3 regions of the Neobacillus sp. 19 genome follow, and region 1 is predicted to be linked to each of the others. Evidence: predicted binding sites of a transcription regulator. Region 1 holds the regulator's gene; each other region holds the start of a gene.
What was found. The regulator LexA, encoded in region 1, represses DNA repair genes until DNA is damaged. The targets are predictions, from matches to a motif close to CGAACATATGTTCG.

Region 1 (8,281 bases):
AAGCAAAACTTTTGTCTTTCGGCGGCAAAAACTTTCACTATTTTTGTCGATTAACAGGTTTCCAACCAAATCACTAATGAATTCGTTAGAATAAGCGAAAATTCCTTTCAAATGAAACATTGTTCACACTATTGTAAAAAGTAAAACTAGTTTAACCAATAATACCGATAGTCTTCTACTGCCATCTCGTGGATTTTTTCCTTCCTTGCATCAAGTTCTGCTGACATTCTTTTTGCTATATCCGGATTGACGGTAAAACTTCCTACGATATTTTGTTTCTTAATGAATTGAATTCGATATGCTGTGGGCGGGTGTGTTGCATCAAGTTGGAATTTCTCCTGCTCACACCGTAATTTATATCTTTTTTTCTCCCGATCCGGCATTAAGAAAAGGGCTTTTCTGAATTCATCAATTACATTCGATTGCCCATTTATTAATGAAACCTTTGATACACAATGATAATAAATGTCGGCATAATGTATTTTTTCTAAGTCCTTCACAACATTCTCACTGCCGCATGTTTGAGCAGCTCGGTAATCAGCTAAATACTCCCCTACTTGCGAATCGTTCCAGACAAGATGCATCAATAACCAATAGAAGAAATACGGAATTTGGGATAGTATTTTCATAAAAAAATTCGTCACCATATCTAACAAACTATACTCAAAAGATTGTTCCGCCGGGACTGGGTCTAAAAGGGTGTACCACTCATATAAGGTGCTTAACGCTGTATTATAATAAAAACCATATGTTAAGTCTTTATTTAAATAATGACCTAACTCGTGCGCCATGACGGAACATTGTTCTTGTGGTGTCAGTGAAGCGAAATAAGGGACACCAATTTTAACAATGGTTTTTCTCCTCCAGCCAATTCTTGTAATAGAAGCATTATATTGTTCATTCATAACGATCCCATCAATCTTTTTTACACCCATACTTGTTGCTAGGTCATTAATTACCTCATAGGTTGCAGGGATATCCTCAATTGGTATGATCCGTTCATCATCCTCCAATTTACCAATTCTCGGGCGTGTAAACCAGGCAATACCCAGCAAAACAACTCCAAAAAACAAGTAGATGAAATGGCTAAAATGAAAAATTAATAGATATATTCCAAGTAAAATGGAACCTAAACTGATGCAATGGACAATTGTTGCTATTAATAATGCAAGACCATTAAAAAAGGAAATTTTCGGCTTAACATATGAACTGTTCATCATTTTATTAAAAACCAATTGCCCATTTTTTTCTCCTAAATGCTCATATAGACGATCAATTCTCGATTTCTTCTTTTCTTCTTTTTGTGGATGCATATTATAACCACATTCACACCAGGTAATATACCCGTTAAGATAAGGAATCTTCGCATGGCAATCAGGACACTCTTGGAACTTTTCCTCTATTTGATCTTTAGTAAAAAAATTCACCGAAATCTCACCCCGACAAAGTAAAAAATTTGCCTCTATTATATATGTAAATGTCTCCGTTTTATATACCTTTTAGATAATTCTGAAAATTATTTTGATTCTTTGGGGGTACCTCTTCCAATCCGGCCACTTATTTTTGCACAAAAAGAGAGAACGGAATTTTTCCGTTCTCTCCTAATTCATTATATTATTTTTGTAATAGGGCTTTGACACGTGCAACTACATTGCTAACAGTAAAGCCGTATTCTTCCATAATTTTTTCACCAGGTGCTGAGGCTCCGAATTTATCAATGGCCAATACATCGCCTTCGTCACCGGTATACTTGTGCCAGCCGAATGATGCTCCGACTTCAATTCCAAGACGTTTTTTAACATTCTTAGGCAGTACAGAATTTTTATAGTCTTGAGATTGCTGCTCAAAGCGATCCCATGAAGGCATGCTCACGACAGAAACGTGAATACCTTCGCCAGCAAGGGCAGTTTGGGCTTCAACAGCAAGACTCACTTCTGAGCCAGTCGCTAGAAGCAATGCATCTGGAGTTTCTTTTTCTGCAGGAGAAACAACATATGCACCTTTTGAAACTCCTTCATATGCACTTGTATCGGTTCCTTTTAATGTCGGTAAATCTTGACGGGTCAATACGAGTGCAGTTGGCTTGTTTGTTGACTCAACTGCAAGCTTCCAAGCAGCAGCTGTTTCGTTGCCATCTGCTGGACGAATAATAGATAATCCTGGCATAGCGCGTAATGCTGCAAGTTGTTCGATTGGTTCGTGTGTTGGACCATCTTCCCCAACAGCAATACTGTCATGGGTAAATACATACGTAACAGGTAATCCCATTAACGCAGCTAAGCGAATCGCAGGACGCAGATAGTCAGAGAATACAAAGAAGGTTCCGCCAAATACTTTTACCCCGCCATGAAGGGCAATTCCGTTCATCGCAGCGCCCATTGCAAATTCACGGACACCAAACCAGAAGTTACGGCCTTCGTAGGCACCTGGCATATAGTCTTTTGAACCTTTAATCATGGTTTTATTTGAACCTGCAAGGTCAGCCGATCCACCGATAAAAGTTGGAAGATTTTGCGCAATACTATTTAATACTTCACCAGATGATGCACGGCTTGCAAGGCTTTTTCCTTCAGGATATACAGGTACATCTTTATCCCAGCCTTCTGGAAGTTCATTACTTAACGCTTGCTCTAGCTGTGCTGCTAGTGCAGGGTATTCATTTTTATATTGAGCGAAAAGATCATTCCATTCTTTTTCCTTCTTCTCACCATTTTCAACGATGAGCTTTTGGAAGTTGTCATATACTTCCTGCGGAACATGGAAATCTTCTTCGAATGTCCATTTATAGGCTTCTTTTGTCAATTTCAACTCATCTGCACCAAGTGGTGAACCGTGAACACCTGATGTTCCGGCACGATTTGGCGAGCCATAACCGATTACTGTTCTAACTTCAATCATCGTAGGACGATCTAAATCACTTTTTGCTTCTTCTAGTGCTTTTGTGATTTCCTCAAGATTATTGCCATCTTCTACGCGAAGATATTGCCAGCCATATGCTTGGAAACGTTCTTTCACACTTTCAGAGAAAGATTTATTTAAGTCTCCATCAAGGGAGATATCATTTGAATCATAAAGGACGACAAGACGGCCTAATTTTAAATGTCCCGCAAGCGAAGCTGCTTCTGCAGATACACCTTCCATTAAGTCTCCGTCACCGCAAATGCTGTATGTAAAATGGTTCACAAGTTCATAATTGTCTTTATTATAAACGCTTGCGACATGGCGTTCTGCCATCGCCATTCCCACTGCCATTGCAATACCCTGACCAAGTGGTCCTGTTGTAGCCTCTACACCTTCAGTATGGCCATACTCAGGGTGACCAGGAGTTTTACTTCCCCATTGACGGAATTGTTTCAGGTCATCCATTGATAAATTGTAACCCGATAAATGAAGCATGCTATATAATAGCGCTGAACCATGTCCTGCTGATAAGACAAAGCGATCACGGTTAAACCAATGAGGATTCTTTGGGTTATGGTTCATAATCTGGGTCCATAATGCATAAGTCATTGGTGCAGCACCCATTGGCATCCCAGGATGTCCCGAATTTGCCTTTTCAATTGCATCAATTGCGAGCGTGCGTATAGAAGTAACGGATAAATCATCAATAGTATTAAACATGAATTACATCCTTTCATTATAACTAATACGAAATACATCATTAATATTATATTGCTCTTGCTATTAATTCAACCAATAAACATAAATAAAACATAAAAGTCTTGATTATTTCTTATTTTGTCACTTATTTGATTTCTGTATGTAAAAAGGAATACCAAAAATGTATTCCTTACTTTTAGTGAAGTTTATTCTTCTTCCTTGCTTTTAGTTTTTCGGGGGTCACATCTTTGCCTTCCGGATCGATAAACTTTGTATTCGTTAATGTATCAAGCATATTGGAACGGAAAGTTGCCAAATATTCACTGCGTAATTTCGATTGTTCTTTCGCCTCAATTTCTGTTAGTCCAGCTGCTTTTGCTTTTCTTGCCAGTTCATTAATTCTAGCCATTTTTTCTTTTGACAGCATTCAAGAACCTTCCTTTCAAACTAATTAAGATATCTGATTTTACTAAATAAAAGACCTTCTGACAAGGCAAAAGGTCTACTCTTCCAATGAATCGATATATTCCTGGTATCTTCTATGTACGGTCGCTTTCGAAATGTTGTAACCAAAGCCCCTGAGCATGGCAGCAATTTCCGCAAAAGTTAAATCATTATTGCGTAATTTTACAATTTGTTCAACCGGAACTTCAATTTTCTCTCTGCCTGACGCTTTGCCAAGGTTTTTTAAATTTTTCTCTGGTTTATAACCTTGCTGTACTGCCCGCTTCATGCCTCGTTTTATTTTGACATTATGAAGCTTCCGCTGATACTCTTCCACCATACTGACAATTTTCAATACCATTGAATCTGATTCTGACAGCTCCAATTCACCATTATGGGAAATACTATACAGCTTAACACCTTCTTTTAAAATGCAATGCAGGAGGGCAATCTTCGCGTTTCCTCGACCAAGCCGTGTTTCGTCCTGGATTAATAAAGCCTGTATTTGTGAATCTTTAATTCGTTCTAATACATCTAGTATTCCTTCTCTTTCAAAATCATAACCGCTCGCTTGTTCTTTAATAATGGCCATTACTTCAAATTGACACTGTTTCGCCAGCTGGATTAGCTCCTCTTCCTGACGATTTAGTGATGTTTCCTGTGTTTCTTTATTCGTGCTGACACGGCAGTATATGATTGCTTTCACGAAAGAACATCCTTTCTATTCTTGTGGGGCACTTGCAAGTTCTGTTGTAGAAGAAGATCTCTTCTTACTAACGGGAATAATGATTTCTTCGCCGGGGAATATTTGATCACTGATGTTTTCATTATGCTTCTTGACCCAGCTTACAAACTCATCTGGAGATAATGAATGCTGTCCAGTATATTGGCTGGAAATCTCCCAGAGCGTATCTCCTTCAGAAATGGTTACTTTAACATAGTCATCCTGGTTCTTCGGATGGTGCTGAAATGATAATATGAAAGCTAAGGAGCAGCTCAAGATAATAAGAGTAATAGCATAAGAGTATTGGTTCCATAATTTTTTCATGTGTTCGCACCTCTAATAGGAATGTACGTTCCCTTTTATTTGTTTTTATTATAATCCGAACGTTTGTTTGTTGTCAACTACTTTTTCGAACTTATGTTTGTATAAAAATAGGGAACATGCTATAATAAAGACAACATTAACCAGGTGAGGTGCATTTTATCATGGTAAAAATATCACAACGGCAGCAGGATATCCTGGATTTCATAAAAGATGAGGTTAGAAGTAAAGGATACCCCCCTTCTGTACGGGAAATTGGCGAAGCGGTTGGACTTGCATCCAGCTCTACGGTTCACGGACATTTAGCAAGATTAGAAAGTAAGGGTCTTATCAGACGCGATCCTACCAAACCAAGAGCAATTGAAATATTAGAAGCAGATGAGGCAGCAAATATCCCAAGAAACAAAGTAGTAAATGTTCCAATAGTTGGGAAAGTTACAGCAGGTATTCCGATCACTGCGATTGAAAATGTGGAAGAGTACTTTCCACTGCCGGAAAGTCTTGCACCATCCGATGAACAGGTTTTCATGCTGGAAATCATGGGTGAAAGTATGATAGAAGCCGGGATTCTTGACGGGGACTATGTCATTGTTAAGCAGCAGCAAACTGCTAATAACGGTGATATAGTAGTAGCTATGACGGAAGAAGACGAGGCAACATGTAAGAGATTCTTCAAGGAAAAGGATTACATTCGCCTGCAGCCTGAAAATTCTACCATGGATCCTATTATATTAAGGAATGTCTCTATTCTAGGAAAAGTAATTGGTGTTTATCGTCATATTCATTAAAATGAAAAGAGCCGGCAGTAATGCCGGCTCTTTTTCTGTGCATTTTTATTGGGAAAATTTTCATTTTAGCTACATAACTTATATAAATATATGGAAAATTCAGTATTTTTACTCATTCTCATGTTGGAAATATTTAATATAATGGTAGTACACCATGATTTACCTTAGGTCCAAAAAATAATAGGCTTAAGGAGTGTGAGAAACAGTGTTAATGGACATTATTTTCTCGTTAGTGATTGGTGGGTCGGTAGGGATTATTGGACATGTTCGAAAGTATGGAAAAATTGTCATGCCACGGAAAACAAAAAGGTTCATTTATCTCGGTTTTCTAGAAGAATTGCTTCTAGGCGCGATTGCTTCCCTTCTCCTCGTCCTTTATACATCTCCAAATTCATTGGTTGAAATTACAATTTTTTCTATTATTGCCGGAATCAGTAGTGAGGCTGTCCTTTCCAAATTCAAATTGCTGCAGGAGAACAACGACGAAAAATAAAAGGAAAACACCCAGTATTTCGATACTGGGTGTTTCCTTTTTTCTGAGGATTTCTAGTACATGCTCATATATTGGTCGCGTTCCCACTGATGTACAACCGTTCTGAACATATCCCATTCAATTTCCTTTGCCTCAACAAAGTGTTCGAAGATGTGTTCCCCAAGACCGGAAACAATGATTTCATCTGCCTTTAATAGCTCTAAGGCTTCCGCTAATGTTGGTGGAAGGTCATTGATTCCCTCTTCTATTCTTTCTTCTTTGCTCATCACATAAATGTTTCGGTCAACTGGTTCTGGAGGTGTTAGTTTATTTTTAATTCCTTCTAATCCTGCTTTTAATAGCACGGCCATTGCTAAGTATGGATTAGCTGCAGGGTCCACGCTGCGCACTTCAACACGTGTGCTTAAACCGCGTGATGCCGGAATACGAACTAATGGTGAACGGTTTTGCGCAGACCATGCCACATAACATGGTGCCTCATATCCCGGTACTAGACGCTTATAAGAGTTAACTGTCGGGTTGGTTACTGCTGTAAAGCTTGGTGCATGCTTTAGAATGCCAGCGATGAAGTGACGGGCATTGTCACTCATTTGTAAGTCACCAGTTGGGTCGAAGAAGGCATTCTTACCATTCGTAAATAAAGACAAGTTCATGTGCATTCCAGATCCATTGACACCGAATAATGGTTTTGGCATAAATGTAGCATGCAAGCCATGTTTACGAGCAATGGTTTTCACCACAAGCTTAAAGGTTTGAATTTGGTCACACGCTGTTAATGCATCCGCATATTTAAAGTCAATTTCATGTTGACCCGGCGCTACTTCATGATGGGAAGCTTCGATTTCAAAGCCCATTTCTTCCAATTCAAGTACAATATCACGGCGGCAGTTTTCACCAAGATCTGTTGGCGCAAAATCAAAATATCCGCCATGGTCATTCAACTCTAATGTTGGCTGTCCTTTTTCATCTAATTTAAATAAGAAAAATTCCGGTTCAGGTCCTAGATTAAAATCTGTAAAGCCGAGTTCGTTCATTTCTTTTAAAACACGCTTTAAGTTATTACGAGGATCACCGCCAAACGGAGTACCATCAGAATTATGAATATCACAAATAAGGCGGGCTACTTTCCCTTTTTCAGCTGTCCACGGGAAGACTACCCATGTATCTAAATCCGGGAACAAATACATATCAGATTCTTCAATTCGAACAAATCCTTCAATTGAGGAACCATCGAACATCATTTTGTTATCCAATGCCTTCTCTAATTGGCTAATTGGAATCTCAACATTTTTAATCGTGCCAAGAATATCAGTAAACTGTAAACGAATAAATTTTACGTTTTCTTCTGATGCCAGTCGTTTAATGTCTTCCCTCGTATACTTTGCCATTTGAAAAACCCTCCCGATTTTGAAAACCTTTAATTTCTTAATGAAAAAAACGTGAGATATCGCCTTGTCTTAGGGATGACCGATTTAATCTGCCCGAGTGCAACAATTCGTTTCTAAGCAGTTTTCTAAGCTGATCATCTGAAATATCAGGCTTTGCTTTTTCCACTTGCTGTTCTAAAACGGTTGCCTGTTGTTCTTTGACCAAGAAGAGCTGTTTGATTCCAGCCATATTAACACCTTGGTCAATTAAATCTTTAATTTCTAAAAGTCTATCAATATCAATTAAACTAAATAGTCGCCTGTTTCCATCGGTTCGTGCTGGAGAAATCAATTGGTGTTCTTCATAGTAGCGGATTTGCCTTGCTGTTAATTCTGTTAGCTGCATGACGGTTCCGATGGGAAACAGTGGCATGGAACGACGAATTTCCTTTCCACTCACCAAATTTCTCCTCCTTTAGTTAAATCATATTTGTATTATATTTTGTGTTAAAAAAGATGTCAATCCTATGTTAGGTTTTCTAAC
Region 2 (8,281 bases), on a different contig from region 1:
AATTGGAACTGGGAATTCACGGGGAATCGATGGGCGCCGCTACGATGCTGCTATATGCCGGCCTCCTTGAGGACGGGGCTGATTTTTATATCGCCGACTGCCCTTTCTCTGATTTTAAGGAACAGCTTGCCTATCTGATAAAAAAAGACTTCAAGCTAATCCCCGGACTTTTACTTCCGGTTGGCGATGCTCTTTTGCGCCTCCGGGACAAATATTCGATTCGAAATGTCTCGCCGATTTCTGTCATTGAAAATATTGAACATCCAGTCCTATTTATCCATAGCCGGAAAGATGATTTTATTTTGCCTTCGATGTCAAAGGATTTATTTGAACAAAAAAAGGGTCCCAAAATGCTTTATATTGCTGAAAATGGCCGGCACGCCCAATCCTTTAATGAAAACCGCAGCGATTATGAACGGGTCATTGACGAATTTTTGCAGAAATATGTTGAATTACCTAGTTAAAAAACAGACTGTCCATTGGATCAGTCTGTTTTTTCCTTAAGTATAAAGCTCATATGTCCATTTAATATTTGCTGTGGACTTTTTAATTGAAAGCAATTGGTGCTTTGCGAGAAATCGATCTTCATTTCTTCATCAAAGAAAACCATTTTTGAATTTTCTACGTACACGGTTTTGTCGTTTGTTTCAATAGCAATATCGGTTTTATCCAATTCTTGAACAAACCACAAGGCCACTACACCGTTTACGGCACAGCCGCATCCATCGGTATCGTATTTTAATTTCAGATAGCCTTCTCGGCCTTCAACTCTCGCATTTATTTTTTCAGCTGCGGCTTCTGTAATGATAATTTCCATGTTCAAAGCTCCCCTCACTAGGCATATGATGATTGTAGCACAGTTTTTTTAGGACGCTTATTTTTTTGCTTGCAGCCTTTTGTTTGCATTTTCCTGTAATTCCAGTTAATCTCAAAGTTAATCCGAACAATTTTAAAGGGGTGCTTTTATGTCAAAGGTTCAAATCAAAGTAAATGATAATGGTTCACTTCGAATTTCCGGTGATGTGGAATTATTAGATGGGGAAGGCAATGTATACACAACCAAACCATCGTTTTCTCTTTGCCGGTGTGGTCTGTCTAAAAATAAACCGTTTTGCGATGGCTCTCATAAAGGGAATTTTGAATCCCAGGTTCGCGTGCCAACAGAGTAGGAGTAAGAGAAGCGGCTTCCAATTGGGGCCGCTCTTTTATTGATCGGCTATCCGGATATCAGCAATCGCATCAATCGAAATTCGGTGCACTTCTTCAAAGCGATCAACGACATGAAGCCTTTGCGTCAGTTCGTCCCAGTAATGGATTTTGCCGATTACGATTTCATAATTCCGATTCCGGTAATGGGTAATCGTGACAAACTGATTAAACTCAATCGCTTCAGATAGTGTCTCGTTCATGAGTTCCAGCTGCTGTTCATCCATTTCCCGTTTCTGTTCATAGCCATCTTCCTTTACCCAATCCCTGAGCAGTTTCACGTGCTCAGGAAGCATCATCGACGTCCATTTGATTCTCCCGCGGTCGCGAATCATGCGTCTCTCCTTCTTTCTTCGTTACATTTTATGTCCGCCAACGAGTGTTGCCCGGTGTTTAGCAGTTCCGGCAGCTGTATAAGATACAGCGCGCAATAGGGAACCTGAGCCGAAGCGTTTGCGGACAGCATCTACTACATAACCAAGCTCCCGCCTCTTATAAGCCCCCATGTCAAATAGATCGAGCTGCAGCTCATGGTCATCAACAATATTACTGATGGCAATCGAAATCTGCCGCACTGTTTTTCCAGAATAATGTTCATGAAACAATTCAAGGCAGACGTGGTAAAGCTCCATCGTCACATTTGTTGGCTGCTGGATGGTTCTGGAACGGTGAAAGCCGCCGCCAAATTCATCTTGACTGTAACCAACCCCAAGACTAATAGTTCTTCCAGCCTTACGATGTGTCCGCGCTCTTCGGGCGACTTCCTCACACATTTCTAAAATAACCGTCTTAATTTCTGCTTCTTCTTTATAGTCCCTTAAGAGAATTTGGCTTTTTCCAAAGCTGATTTGTCCTTGGATAATTGGCGCCCCTAGGTCAGAAAGGTCCACTCCCCAGGCATGGTAATAAAGCTGATTTCCCATAATGCCGAATTTCTTTTCCAGCGTTTCTAAATCGTAGCGGGCCAGCTGACCAACAGTGAAAATACCCATGCCATTTAATGTTTTTTCAACGCGCCTGCCAATTCCCCACATTTCCCTGAGCGGAGACACGTTCCAAAGCTTTGTCCCGACATCTTCATACGTCCACTCAGCTACTCCTTTTTTCTTGGCATCCAGATCAAGGCAAAGCTTTGAGAGTAACATGTTAGGGCCAATACCAACGGCACATGGCAGCTGAAACTCCCGCTCAATATCATCTCTTATTTTTTGGGCAATCGTGTGGGCATCGCCCCACAGATGCAGAGCACCATCCACTTTTATAAAGCTTTCATCAACGCTGTATGTGTGAATGGCTTCTTTTGGTACATAGCGGTTAAACACACGGGAAATTTCTGTTGCAATCCGTAAATAGGTTGCCATTTTAGGCTCCTCTATTCGAATACGCGGATCTTTGGGAATCTCAAACAAGCGGGAGCCTGTTTTGATGCCAAATTCCTTTTTTAGCCGTGGTGAAGCTGCGAGCACGACGCTTCCTTGCCGCTCCTTGTTGCCGGCCACCGCCAAATAGCAAGTTAAAGGATCAAGGCCTTCTATGACAGCAGCACAGCTTGCATAGAAGCTCTTCATGTCCACGCATAAAATTTTATTTTTCGGTAATGCGCTATAATCGACCATGACTTTTCCCCCCAACTCAAATATCGAACATTCGTTCTTTATTATCATATTCATATTTTAAGCGAATATGCGTTCGTATTCAATGGAATTTTCTTGCAGGATTTCGATTGGAGAAAACGATATAATGATTGATGAGGTGTGTCGATGGAGAAAAAGCTTGTGGTAAAAATGATTAAGAACTGCTTTAGACAGTACTATGAGGGTGATTCCGTGCCGATTGGCGATAGTGATTTAGAAAAACTGACTGGGCGGATTTTTCAAGTAAAAGAGGAAGATCCAACTGCGGATTTATTTGAGATAGTAAATGATGCCGTGTATGAATTTTTGGCAGACTAACTGCCATATTGTAGGTTCATGAGGACAAAAATCGTGCCGCAAGCTTGGTTTCAGTCCTCATGAATGCTTTTTAAGTCAGTATTTCCCGGATATCCTCTTCCGTAAGACTAGAAGTCCCACGCTCCTCGGAATCGATCATTTCTTCAATCAGGTTTCTCTTTTGATCCTGCAGTTCGCTGATTTTCTCTTCGATGGTGCCGCGAGTAATGAGCTTGATGACTTGGACGACATTTTTTTGACCGATGCGGTGTGCCCGGTCAGCGGCCTGCTCCTCAACGGCGGGATTCCACCAGAGGTCATATAAGATGACCGTATCCGCTCCCGTCAAATTAAGTCCAGTCCCTCCTGCCTTCAAAGAAATTAAAAAGAAATCACGTTCCCCTTCATTAAAACGATTGCAGATTTCCAATCGTTCTTCAGCTGGAGTTCCTCCATCCAGATAGAAAAAGGGAAGCCCTTTTAACGCTAAACTTCTCCCAATCAGCTCAAGCATTTTTGTAAACTGAGAGAAAATTAGCACTCTGCGTCCAGACATCCTAGACTCCTCTGCAATCCTCAGCAGCATTTCAAATTTCGCAGAGCCGCCTTGATACCCATCCACAAACAATGCCGGATGGCAGCAAATCTGCCGTAAGCGAGTCAAACCAGCGAGAATTTTTATCCGATTTTTCCGAATCGTATCTTTATCGAGATGCTTCAACGTATCCTCCCTGAGCTTTGCCAGATAAGCGGCATACAGTTTCTTTTGTTCAGGAAGCAACTCTGCTGTCTCGATGAACTCTAATTTTTCCGGAAGTTCGGAGGCCACATCCTCCTTCATTCTGCGCAGCAAAAAGGGGCGGGCTCTACGGGCGATTTTCTTCCGTGTTAGATTGCTAAATTCCTTTAACCCCCTAAATAATTCAGGAAACACCACGTGAAAAATAGACCACAGTTCTTCTGAAGAATTCTCTATCGGCGTGCCGGTAAGGGCAAAGCGGTGAGTGGCTTGCAATCTTTTTACAGCCCTGGCGGTTTGGGTCACTGGGTTCTTAAAAGCTTGGGCCTCATCGAAAAATACAGCATGAAAGGTTTGTTTCTGATACCATTTAATATCCCGACGCAACAACGGATAGGAGGTGATCATCACATCTATTTCCACTGCCTCTCCCCGAATCCGTTGCCGCTCCGCTTGATTGCCATCCACAACAACCGCCTCAATCTCCGGTGCAAATTTCATCAGTTCACTTAGCCAGTTATACGATAAGGAGGACGGGCAAACAACTAGAACCGGCTGCTTCTTTTCCCGAATCACAGCTAACTCTGATAAAATAAATGCAATACTTTGCAGCGTTTTACCAAGACCCATATCATCGGCAAGAATACCGCCAAACCCGTAATAGGCAAGTGTCTTTATCCATCGGAAACCTCGTTTTTGATAATCACGCAAAACCGAATCGAGACTCACTGGCACCTCGAAATGCAAATGCTCGGGATGGCGGAGATGATCAAGAAATTGACGGAATGAATCCTCTACGATGAGTACTTGACTATCATCAACTGAATCGAGCAGAGGAAGCCCTTGCATAATCGAGACCACCAAGCTGTCTTCCTGCTCTTTCTTTTGTGCAGGAATCGTCTGTAAGAACCGCTGGATGTCCTGAAACTCTCTTGATTCTAATGAAAGAAGCGCACCGTTTCGAAGACGATAATATTTTCTTTTCTCCTCAAGCGCCCGCAGAACTTCTTTAATTTGCTGTCCCGAAACTCCATCCAGCTCAAATTTAAATTCCAGCCAGTTTGTTCGTTCTTTCTTCAACCTCACTCTTATTGACGGAGGGGCAGATTCGCGAAAAATCCGATTTCGTACGGCTGTCGTCGCATAAATTTGCACCAATTTTTGAAGCTTCGGGACAACATGATAAAGAAATTCATATTCCAACCCTTCATTGTGCAAAAAATAACCGCCTTCAGTCTTTGAAAAGGAACTTTCCTCCATCCATTGCAGAATTTTGTTCTCCTTCTCTTCATCCCTGATAATCCTTGAACCGGCAAAAATGCTCCTGTCCTCCAATGGATTGACGATAATATTATCGTAGTGAAATTCCAGACCGGCAAGCAGACGATTTTTAACCCGATCCAAGTACAATTTGGCAACAAGAGGTGTTTTCATAAATTCTCTTGCAAGAGCCTGCGATAATTGAACATGACCTAATTTTTTTAAACCCGGAATTACTTTTTCAAAAAAGTGTTTTAATTGCTCTGAAGGAATGGATATTTGATTCGCCCCTGAAGCATTCAGCATCTGTTTAAGATCCGCCAGCCGCTGGCAATCCTCGGTTTTCATTCTGATAATTTTTCCGGCTGATACAACCGATGCATATGAATCTAATATAATCATACGGGACAACCCTTTGACCTTTAACAAATAGTTATTGCCTTCAGCTTCTGTAAAGTCAAACTGCAAAGGAGGCAGTTCTTCCGTTACGGTGAAACCGTCAAAAATATCGCCATCGTATTCTATCCTCACCCTAGGAGCCCTGGCAAGCAAGGGCTCGAGATGTTTCCAAGAAGACGGAGGAATCAGGAGCAGTTCCTTACTAGCAGGTATGTTCGATTGCGTGTTCTGATTATCCTGAACGATTTGGATGAGATGTTGAATCACGGCATCCGCATCTTTTTGGAAACAGTGGAGGCTCGGATTATACAACAGCGGGCTTGGATGACCCTCTGTTACACTTCCAAGGAAGCCCCTAATATTTTCCACCTTTGTTTGTCCGATCATCAGCTCCATCCCAAACATGTGGAATCCCTCTTCTATCATAATTGGTTTACAGACAAATACGGCATCAAGCACTTTTCTATTTTCAAAGTGAAGCTGATGGCCGCTTGAGCGTTTTGGCTGATGATTGAAAATGTTCAGCAAACCTGCAGCCAGATTTGAGTCGTTAGTTATCGGTTCTGTGGTAAATCCGGGCGGTGTGGTTCCGTTACGTTGAAAATCGTCAATTGCGAGTAGAACAGCGGCAATATGCTGACAATCCTTTTGAAAAGAAGCAAGCTTAGGGCAGCTGCACCTTGACTGAAATCCATTTTCTTCTTTCCTTTCAATCACAACATGGAAATCTTCCGTTCCCACTACCGTTGCTTTACACAAGTCAGAATCATAATGTTCGAATGTTACTTTATTCGCACGGTAAAACGCCTCCCCTCGTTTGAAGGAGACAGTCCCGCATAATTCCTTAATCATCTTTTGAGTTAATCTGAAATTCAAATAACTGACTCCTTTCCGAAGATGTTATCTACAACACAAAAAGCTGCCCCCAAATGACTCAAGACAGCCTTTCCATCTACTTTGAATTTAGCATTCGTTTCCCAATACGCTCAAACATCCGGGGAAAAAGAACGTACAGTGCGCTCCCCATGTTCATCCAGCGCGGCAGATTGACCTCCCTAGTCCTGGTCAGCATGCTTTCGACAACCTTCCGAGCGACAAATTCGGGCTGGAGCATGAACCGCTGCACATTTTTTACGTACGTGCCTCCTTCATCGGCAATCGTAAAAAAGTTGGTGGCAATCGGTCCAGGGTTCACGGTTGTCACTTGGACATTATAATCACCAATTTCCATTCTTAGGGCATTCGAATACCCAAGAACGGCATGTTTGGTAGCTGAATAGACACTTGATTTTGGCGTAGCAATTTTCCCTGCCTGCGAAGCAATATTAATAATATGGCCAAATCGCCGAGCGCGCATCTTTGGCAAGACCATGCTAGTACATGCCATCAGCCCGACCACATTGACATCAAACATCCCTTTGATTTCGTCTAAAGTGGCCTCGTGGGCTTCACGAAATACTCCAAAGCCGGCATTATTCACCAGTATATCAATGTCTCCGATTGATTCAAATATCCTGCGAAAAACAATCTGAACCTGATCTGTGTCAGACACATCAAGTCGAAAAAAGTCCACTTTCACCTGATACTTCTGCTGCAATTCGGTTTGCAGCTGCTCAAGTTTATCAAAGCTTCGTGCCAGCAGGACAAGATTGGCACCGCTCGCCGCACAAAGCTTAGCAATTTCCGCACCGATTCCACCAGATGCACCAGTAATCACAATATTTTTACCTTTTAACTGCTCCCTAACCATCATAACACCTCATCAGAGTTGGCCCCGTACAACTAATGTTTTGCTTCAAATTGGACGGGATGACTTTTACTACTACTAATTTCTCCGATAGAGGCCAAATAGTCAAGCTGGGCAACTGTTTCTGAAATGGTCAACAGCGGCTCACGCTGATAGACAGCAGGAAAAAGGCGCTTGCAGATTTCAAATACCGTAAGCCGTTCCTCTTTTAACCAGCGATTCACCGTCATTGCCCGCTCGTGCTGCCGTGAAAGTCTTTTTTCAATTAATTCCTCAAGCTGATAAACTTCCTCCCCATGTCCTGTGTAAACACACTTGATAGGATACAATAATAGTTTTCTCATTGAGTCGTTATGCTGCAGCTGCGGCTTCGGCCTTTCAGTTTCACCCGGTGCCGGCGGTTCAAGCAGTGGATTCGGTGAAATATGAGCTAGAATGAGATCGCCGCCAATTAAGATTCCGTCCTGTTCCCGGAAAAGCGCAATTTGACTTTGGGCATGACCTGGTGTTTCAATGACCTGCCACTCACTCAGCCCGGAAGGTCTCATTCCTTCAACAAGGGTCCCGGTTAATGAGCGATTACATGAATATTTTAGGTTTTTTCTTAGTTTAGAAAGTAAAGGGATATACTCCGCTGGCAGTCCGAACTCCTGAAATTTCTCCTTAAAAAAATCTTCTTGTATTTGAAAGAATTCTTCAGTTGGATGAATCCAGCGTTCATTTAAGGGATGACCATACACCTCGACAGAATCCGGAAAAAAGTCGAGCATTCCCGAATGGTCAGGATGATGATGAGTAAGAACCACCTGCTCAATATCATCCGGTCTTAGATCCAATTCAGCCATCTGCGCTGCAAGTGAATCCCAGCATTCTTCCGTTTTCACTCCCGCATCAACAAGCGTTAACCGTTCCCCCTTAATCAAATAGGCATTTACATTGCCAACTGCAAATGGCGTTGGTAAGATTATTTTGGCAATTCCATCTTTCCATCCTGTCATA
Region 3 (8,281 bases), on a different contig from region 1:
TGGCGACTATCCGTTAGAGCCTTTTGCCAAAATAACACCAGATGGTCAAAGGATGTACAATAATAGCGGTGTTGTCTTTGACCTTGCGATGTATCAGACGGGTGATTTGACCTATGCCTTTAAACTAGAAAGAAAATACACTGATTATGAATTCAGCTTACAGGACCAATTGACATTTGCTGCTAGAGTAGACGGCGGAATCGATGTCTATGAATATAATACGAATAAATATTTGTATACGATTAAAAAAGAGGCAACTGTCGAAAAACTTCATCTTCAAAACGGGAAATTGACGGCCGTTTCTACTGATAGCTCTGGAAAATATAATATTATTACCATGGATACAAAAACCCAAGGGACACCGGATACACCAAGTAACCCGGAGACACCGACTGATCCGGGAACTCCAAGCACACCTATACCACCAAAGGCAGTACAATATCTGGAAGGTGCAATCTTCACGTGGAATGATGAAATAGAGGAATTCGACTATTATGATCATTTGACAGATGGCGCCCAAAAAGTTCCTTTAGACAGTATCTTCGGCTTTCACTTTGATCAAAAGGTGGAAGTGAATGACGAATCAGGAATAATTATTAAAGGACCAGGTGGCATTGTTGACACATTTAGTTGGGTTTCCGATGATGGCTTATTCATTGCTGCTGACGTTTTAAATGGGACTACAGCCTACACCCTTACTATTAAGAAGGATGCCTTATCTGGTCCTCAAGGACAAAGCTTAGCAAATGATATTATTATCAAGTTTACAACTGCCTCTAACTGGGAGTTTTACTATGGTAAGTGGCATTTCTATGACCCGGCTATCGGAGATTATGCCACAGGCTGGAAAGACATTTCAGGAACCCGCTACTATTTTAACCATGCAGGCGAAATGCTAACGGGCTGGCAAAAGATAAATAGTATTTGGTACTACTTTGCAGGCAGTGGCGCGATGCAAAAGGGCTGGCTGAAATTAGGTACTACTTGGTATTACCTGGATGCCAGTGGTGCGATGAAAACGGGCTGGTTAAAACAAGGAACGACCTGGTATTACTTAGACGGCAGCGGCGCGATGAAAACGGGCTGGTTAAAACAAGGAACAACTTGGTATTACTTAGACGGAAGCGGCTCGATGAAGTCAGGCTGGTTAAAGTTAGGTACGACTTGGTATTATCTAAACAGCAGCGGCGCGATGAAAACCGGCTGGCTCCAATTAGGGAAAGACTGGTACTACCTATACAGCAGCGGTGCCATGGCCTACAACACAAAAATCGGCGGCTATAGACTGGGCGCGAATGGAGCATGGATACGCTAGAAAACCTATTAGGATGAGTCGACTTATCGTACACATCCTAACAGGTTTTTTTTTTGCATTTTTCTTTATCTCTCATAATTGTTTGGTAAAATGTTCTTTATTCGTTAAAAATAAAATGAACAACAATTTTGAGGGGGAAACCTGTTGAAAAAGACAGTCAATCCGCCGGACAAGCGTTTCAAAATCGCGCATAGGGAAGCTCTTATGGGAGTGGTCCTTGTCATCATCAATTTCATTTGGTGGTATGGTTTTGCATATGGTCTCGGTTCGGATCAAGTTGAAAATTATACATATATTGCTGGGTTACCAGCCTGGTTCTTTTACAGCTGTGTCGTTGGATCAATCGTTATGATAATTCTCGTGATTCTAACGGTGAAATTTTTATTTAAAGAAGTTCCTTTTGAAGAGGAAGAGGGGGACATCAAGTGAATTGGCCAGTGATTACCCCGTTACTCATTTTCTTACTTATTATTTTTGCTGTTGGCTTTTGGTCGCATAAATTTGTCCTTAAATCCAATTCGTTCATCGAAGAATACTTCTTAGGTGAACGGCAGATGGGCGGGTTTATTCTGGCGATGACCATGGTGGCAACCTATGGCAGTGCCAGCAGCTTTATCGGCGGTCCGGGTATCGCCTATACGAAAGGATTAGGCTGGGTTCTGCTGGCCATGGCCCAGCTGGCAACCGGTTATTTTACGTTAATGGTGCTTGGGAAAAAATTTGCCATTGTGGCTCGGCAATATAAGGCGATTACACTTATTGATTTTTTGAAGGAGCGCTATAAAAGTAAAACGGTTGTCATCGTATCTGCGGCAAGTATCATCATCTTCCTTTTTTCATCGATGACTGCCCAGTGGATTGGCGGAGCGCGGCTCGTTGAATCGTTAACAGGCCTGCCGTATACGACTGCCTTATTGATCTTTGCTTTTTCCGTCCTCGTCTTTGTTATTGTCGGTGGCTTCCGGGCTGTCGCCTTAACCGATGCTGTCCAGGGTGTCGTAATGTTCGTGGGAACGCTGATTCTGCTGATTGCTACCATTAAAGCCGGGGGCGGAATCCCGAAGATCATTTCCGATTTAGCAGCGGAAAATCCTAATTTAATCACTCCCTTTGGTGCTAATCGGGAGCTCACTCCCGCCTATGTTTCTTCCTTTTGGATTTTAGTGGGAATCGGGGTGGTTGGCCTGCCGCAAATAACGGTACGAGCGATGTCCTATAAAAACTCTAAAGCAATGCACAGCGCCATCATTATTGGAACGATTGTGGTCGGTTTCATCATGCTGGGGATGCATCTGATTGGCGTTTTTGCAAGGCCGGTCCTTCCTGGAGTTGAAATCGGTGATACTGTCATGCCGCTGTTATCGATGAAGGTGCTGCCGCCGTTTGTCGCTGGAATTGTTCTAGCTGCACCGATGGCCGCCATTATGTCGACAGTTGATGCCCTGCTGATTTTAGTAAGCTCCGCACTTGTTAAAGATGTTTACTTAAATTACATCAAGCCTTATGCTAAAGAGGACCATGTCAAAAAAGTCAGTTTTAGTGTAACAGCCATTATTGGTATTCTGGTTATTCTGCTGGCGTTGAGTCCGCCTGATCTAATCGTCTGGCTAAATTTATTCTCATTTGGCGGTCTGGAGTCCGTCTTTATCTGGCCGGTCGTGTTAGGATTGTATTGGAGTAAGGGAAATAAATACGGGGCGATTACTTCGATGATTCTAGGAATGGGGTCTTATATACTATTAGATCGTTTTTATCCTAATCCATTCGGGGTGCATACCGTTGTCATGCCGATTGTTCTATCACTTCTAGGATTTATTGCGGTTAGTCTAATGTCCCAAAAAGCAGGCTCTATCTTGAAAGGTACACCCGCTCAATGATATTTTTGTTGCAATTTTATTGATAAATTTCTAGAATGAATGAACAGAAATCTTTAAATAAGGTGGGTGCCCAATGATAGGAGTTATGCAATTTTTATCGGCGCTAATTTTGCCAGGGATACTAGTCTTACTTTTTACACGTGTCACCTATAATCGTCTGATCGGTCTTGCCTTAACGATTGCCCTGATTGCAGCGTCTGCCTATAAAGGATATACAAATACCTTGGTGCTCATCGTCATCGATGCATTCTCGTTAACCGCCGGCTTCTGGCTGGCGGCAAAGATGAAACCGCGAGCCGTGAAAGGCAGCTAGTATCCCTTTCAAGTCTGTCCATTAATTGGCAGGCTTTTTGTTTTTTTAGTTCTGTTGATTGGAGCGGAAGGCGCGAGACTCCTGCGGGAGGACGGGGCAGGGGAGACCCCGCAGTCGCTTTAGCGACGAGGAGGCTCCCCGGACCGCCCGCGGAAAGCGAAGCGACTGGAGCGCAATCAACAGACATATTTAACAAAGTCTAAAAAAATCGAATACTAGTTCGCATATTATTGGTTTGTTTTTGGCTGAATGTGGTAGAATATGAATATGAAATTAAGAGAATACACTTTTCGGTTGTCATCCCGTCCACTACAAAGTTTTTCCAGCTGTTAAGTGATTTTTTATAACGGGAGGAAATGAATGGTGAAAGACCAATTTGAATTAGTTTCAAAATACACGCCGCAAGGTGACCAGCCAGAGGCCATCCGCCAATTAGTAGAAGGTATCCGGCAGAATAAACGCCATCAAACGCTGCTTGGCGCCACTGGTACGGGTAAGACATTTACCGTTTCAAATGTGATTAAAGAGGTAAACAAACCTACACTAGTCATTGCCCATAACAAAACGTTGGCCGGTCAGCTGTATAGCGAGTTCAAGGAGTTTTTTCCGAACAATGCGGTCGAGTATTTTGTCAGCTACTATGATTACTATCAGCCAGAAGCCTATGTGCCACAGACAGATACATTTATTGAAAAAGATGCCAGCATCAACGACGAGATTGATAAACTGCGCCACTCGGCCACCTCTTCCTTATTTGAACGGAAAGACGTAATCATCATCGCCAGTGTTTCCTGTATCTACGGTCTCGGTTCGCCGGAAGAATACCGCGAAATGGTGCTGTCCCTCCGGACTGGCATGGAAATTGAGCGCAATAAGCTGCTGCACCGCCTCGTCGATATCCAATATGAACGAAATGATATTGATTTCAAACGGGGAACCTTCCGCGTCCGCGGCGATGTCGTCGAGATTTTCCCGGTTTCCCGGGATGAGCATTGCATGCGTGTCGAATTCTTCGGCGATGAAATTGACCGCATTCGCGAAGTCGATGCCCTTACTGGTGAAATTATGGGTGAACGCGAACATGTGGCCATTTTCCCAGCATCCCACTTCGTTACAAGGGAAGAGAAAATGCGTGTCGCGATTGAGAATATTGAAAAAGAACTCGAAGAACGACTGGCCGTGCTTCGAGCAGAAGATAAATTGCTTGAAGCACAGCGGATTGAGCAGCGCACCCGCTACGATCTGGAAATGATGCGCGAAATGGGTTTCTGTTCAGGGATTGAGAATTACTCACGCCACCTGACATTAAGACCTGCCGGTTCCACACCGTATACCTTGCTGGATTATTTTCCGGAAGACTTCCTGATGATTATCGACGAATCGCACGTCACCCTGCCTCAGGTCAGAGGAATGTTCAATGGGGACCAAGCGCGGAAACAGGTACTTGTGGACCATGGATTCCGTCTGCCGTCAGCACTAGACAACCGGCCGCTCACCTTTGATGAATTTGAAAAGCACGTACACAATGCCATTTTTGTATCTGCTACACCTGGTCCGTATGAGCTGGAGCATACTCCGGATATGATTCAACAAATCATCCGCCCGACCGGCCTGCTTGATCCAACCATCGAAGTCCGTCCAATTGAAGGTCAAATCGATGACTTGATCGGTGAAATTCAGGAACGTGTGAAGAAAAATGAACGGGTACTTGTTACGACACTGACGAAAAAAATGTCTGAAGACTTAACCGACTATCTGAAGGAAATCGGTATTAAAGTGCAATACTTACATTCGGAGGTCAAGACGCTTGAGCGGATTGAAATTATCCGTGAGCTCCGCCTTGGGAAATATGACGTTCTCATTGGAATCAACTTACTCCGTGAAGGCCTGGATATACCAGAGGTTTCGCTTATTACCATACTTGATGCGGACAAAGAGGGATTCCTCCGCTCCGAGCGTTCCCTGATCCAAACGATTGGCCGGGCCGCCCGGAATGCTAACGGCCATGTAATCATGTATGCCGACCGCATAACCGATTCGATGGAAAAGGCGATCAGCGAGACGAAGCGGCGCCGCGAGATTCAAGAGGAATATAATGAAAAGCATGGCGTAACCCCTCAGACGATCCAAAAAGAAATCCGCGATGTCATTCGCGCGACACATGCTGCCGAGGAGCAGGAAGAGTATACACCGGCTTCATCATTCAGCAAGATGAACAAGAAAGAGAAAGAAAAACTTATTGCGACAATGGAAAAAGAAATGAAAGCCGAAGCCAAAGCGCTTAATTTTGAACGCGCTGCCGAGCTTCGTGACTTACTTTTGGAATTAAAAGCGGAAGGATGACGTACAGATGGCGATGGAGAATTTAATTGTAAAAGGCGCCAGAGCCCACAACTTGAAAAATATTGATGTCACCATTCCGAGAGATAAGCTTGTTGTTGTAACGGGACTTTCCGGTTCAGGAAAGTCCTCGCTTGCGTTCGATACCATTTATGCAGAAGGCCAGCGCCGTTATGTCGAATCACTTTCGGCATATGCAAGGCAATTCCTCGGCCAGATGGATAAGCCCGACGTCGATGCGATTGAGGGCCTCTCCCCGGCGATTTCGATAGATCAGAAAACAACAAGCCGCAATCCGCGTTCAACCGTCGGAACGGTGACTGAAATCTATGATTACTTACGATTATTATACGCAAGGGTTGGACATCCAACCTGTCCGATTCACCATATCGAAATCTCCTCACAAACGATTGAGCAGATGGTCGACCGAATTCTTGAATACCCGGAACGAACGAAAATGCAAATCCTAGCCCCGGTTATATCCGGGAGAAAAGGAACGCATGTGAAAGTCTTCGAAGATGTGAAGAAACAAGGCTTTGTCCGGGTTCGCGTTGATGGGGAAATGATGGATCTTGGCGATGAGATTGAACTGGAAAAGAATAAAAAGCACTCGATTGAAGTCGTAGTTGACCGGATTGTCGTTAAGGAAGGAATCGCTGCCAGAGTGGCGGATTCACTTGAAACAGCACTGAAGCTGGGCGAAGGCAAGGTCATCGTCGACGTCATTGGTGAGGAAGAGCTGCTGTTTAGCGAAAATCATGCTTGTCCGATTTGCGGATTTTCCATTGGTGAGCTTGAACCGCGGATGTTTTCTTTCAACAGTCCATTCGGGGCCTGCCCGGAGTGTGACGGGCTCGGTTCCAAGCTTGAAGTCGATGTCGATCTTGTGATACCAAATAAGGATTTAACCCTAAAGCAGCATGCGATTGCCCCATGGGAGCCGACAAGTTCACAATATTACCCGCAGCTCTTGGAGGCGGTCTGTAACCATTTCGGAGTGGATATGGACGTACCTGTCAAGGATATTCCTGAGCATCTTTTGGAAAAAGTGCTCTACGGCTCCGGACGTGAAAAAGTTTATTTCCGCTATGAGAACGACTTTGGACAAATCCGCGAGGGGCATATTGAATTTGAAGGCGTCATCCGCAATGTCGAGCGCCGGTTTAAAGAGACGAGCTCTGACTATATCCGTGAACAAATGGAAAAATACATGGGCCAGAAGCCATGTCCAACCTGCAAAGGCTTTCGTTTGAAAAAAGAAACGTTAGCTGTTTTGATTGACGGCCGCCACATTGCCAAAGTGACGGACCTTTCGATCGAAGAAGCCTATCAATTTTTCTCGGAATTACACCTGTCGGAAAAAGAAATGCAAATTGCCAAGCTGATTTTTCGTGAAATTCAAGAGCGCCTTGGCTTCTTAATCAATGTCGGTCTTGATTATTTAACGCTTAGCCGAATGGCCGGTACTTTATCAGGCGGGGAAGCACAGCGGATTCGTTTAGCGACGCAGATTGGTTCGCGTTTAACAGGTGTGATGTATATCTTGGATGAGCCGTCCATCGGTCTTCATCAGCGTGATAACGACCGGTTAATTGGAACACTGAAAAGCATGCGCGATATTGGCAACACCTTGATTGTCGTTGAACATGACGAAGATACGATGCTCGCCGCCGATTATTTGATTGATATCGGCCCTGGTGCCGGTATCCACGGTGGAGAAGTGGTCTCCGCCGGAATACCTGCAGAAGTAATGGCGGACCCGAATTCGCTGACAGGCCAATATTTGTCAGGGAAGAAGTTTATTCCACTGCCGCTTGAACGCCGCAAGCCGGATGGCCGCTATATTGAAATCAAGGGCGCATCGGAAAATAATTTGAAAAATGTGAACGTGAAGTTTCCACTCGGCGTATTCACCGCCGTAACCGGTGTGTCCGGCTCTGGAAAAAGTACGCTCATTAACGAGATACTTCATAAATCACTGGCGCAAAAGCTTAACCGTGCCAAAACAAAGCCGGGGGAACACAAGAGTATCAAGGGAATTGAATACTTAGAAAAAGTTATCGATATTGATCAGTCGCCAATCGGGCGAACACCGCGTTCTAATCCGGCTACGTATACCGGTGTATTTGATGATATCCGCGATGTGTTTTCAGCAACGAATGAAGCAAAGGTCCGCGGGTACAAAAAGGGCCGCTTCAGCTTTAATGTCAAGGGCGGACGCTGTGAAGCCTGCCGCGGTGATGGGATTATCAAGATTGAAATGCACTTTTTGCCTGATGTCTATGTTCCGTGCGAAGTGTGCCATGGGAAACGCTACAACCGGGAAACATTAGAGGTAAAATACAAAGGGAAAAGCATTTCCGATATTCTTGATATGACTGTTGAAGCGGCTGTAGAATTTTTCGAAAACATTCCAAAAATCAGCCGCAAACTTCA

Region 2: a site for LexA is predicted at 2,885-2,898, ahead of ACO1D1_RS16510 (DNA polymerase thumb domain-containing protein). Genes of this name have one in related genera too.
Region 3: a site for LexA is predicted at 3,715-3,728, ahead of uvrB (excinuclease ABC subunit UvrB). Genes of this name have one in related genera too.

Annotation. Positions count from the first base shown of each region.
Region 1 covers NZ_JBMPZU010000030.1:220,750-229,030, forward strand. Annotated here, with positions in the region: gene ACO1D1_RS08535 (M48 family metallopeptidase) at 147-1,427, opposite strand; gene tkt (transketolase) at 1,615-3,621, opposite strand; gene ACO1D1_RS08545 (DUF896 domain-containing protein) at 3,797-4,027, opposite strand; gene ACO1D1_RS08550 (YneB family resolvase-like protein) at 4,103-4,750, opposite strand; gene yneA (cell division suppressor protein YneA) at 4,766-5,092, opposite strand; gene lexA (transcriptional repressor LexA) at 5,254-5,877, shown strand; gene ACO1D1_RS08565 (DUF4257 domain-containing protein) at 6,089-6,370, shown strand; gene glnA (type I glutamate--ammonia ligase) at 6,424-7,758, opposite strand; gene ACO1D1_RS08575 (MerR family transcriptional regulator) at 7,796-8,197, opposite strand.
Region 2 covers NZ_JBMPZU010000052.1:74,711-82,991, forward strand. Annotated here, with positions in the region: gene ACO1D1_RS16490 (alpha/beta hydrolase) at 1-464, shown strand, start outside; gene ACO1D1_RS16495 (iron-sulfur cluster biosynthesis family protein) at 485-817, opposite strand; gene ACO1D1_RS16500 (CDGSH iron-sulfur domain-containing protein) at 966-1,169, shown strand; gene ACO1D1_RS16505 (YolD-like family protein) at 1,206-1,541, opposite strand; gene ACO1D1_RS16510 (DNA polymerase thumb domain-containing protein) at 1,563-2,822, opposite strand; gene ACO1D1_RS16515 (YqzH family protein) at 2,967-3,158, shown strand; gene ACO1D1_RS16520 (SNF2 helicase associated domain-containing protein) at 3,229-6,411, opposite strand; gene ACO1D1_RS16525 (SDR family NAD(P)-dependent oxidoreductase) at 6,488-7,285, opposite strand; gene ACO1D1_RS16530 (MBL fold metallo-hydrolase) at 7,318-8,280, opposite strand.
Region 3 covers NZ_JBMPZU010000031.1:157,582-165,862, forward strand. Annotated here, with positions in the region: gene ACO1D1_RS09670 (hypothetical protein) at 1-1,315, shown strand, start outside; gene ACO1D1_RS09675 (YhdT family protein) at 1,460-1,744, shown strand; gene panF (sodium/pantothenate symporter) at 1,741-3,192, shown strand; gene ACO1D1_RS09685 (CsbA family protein) at 3,266-3,505, shown strand; gene uvrB (excinuclease ABC subunit UvrB) at 3,869-5,848, shown strand; gene uvrA (excinuclease ABC subunit UvrA) at 5,856-8,281, shown strand, end outside.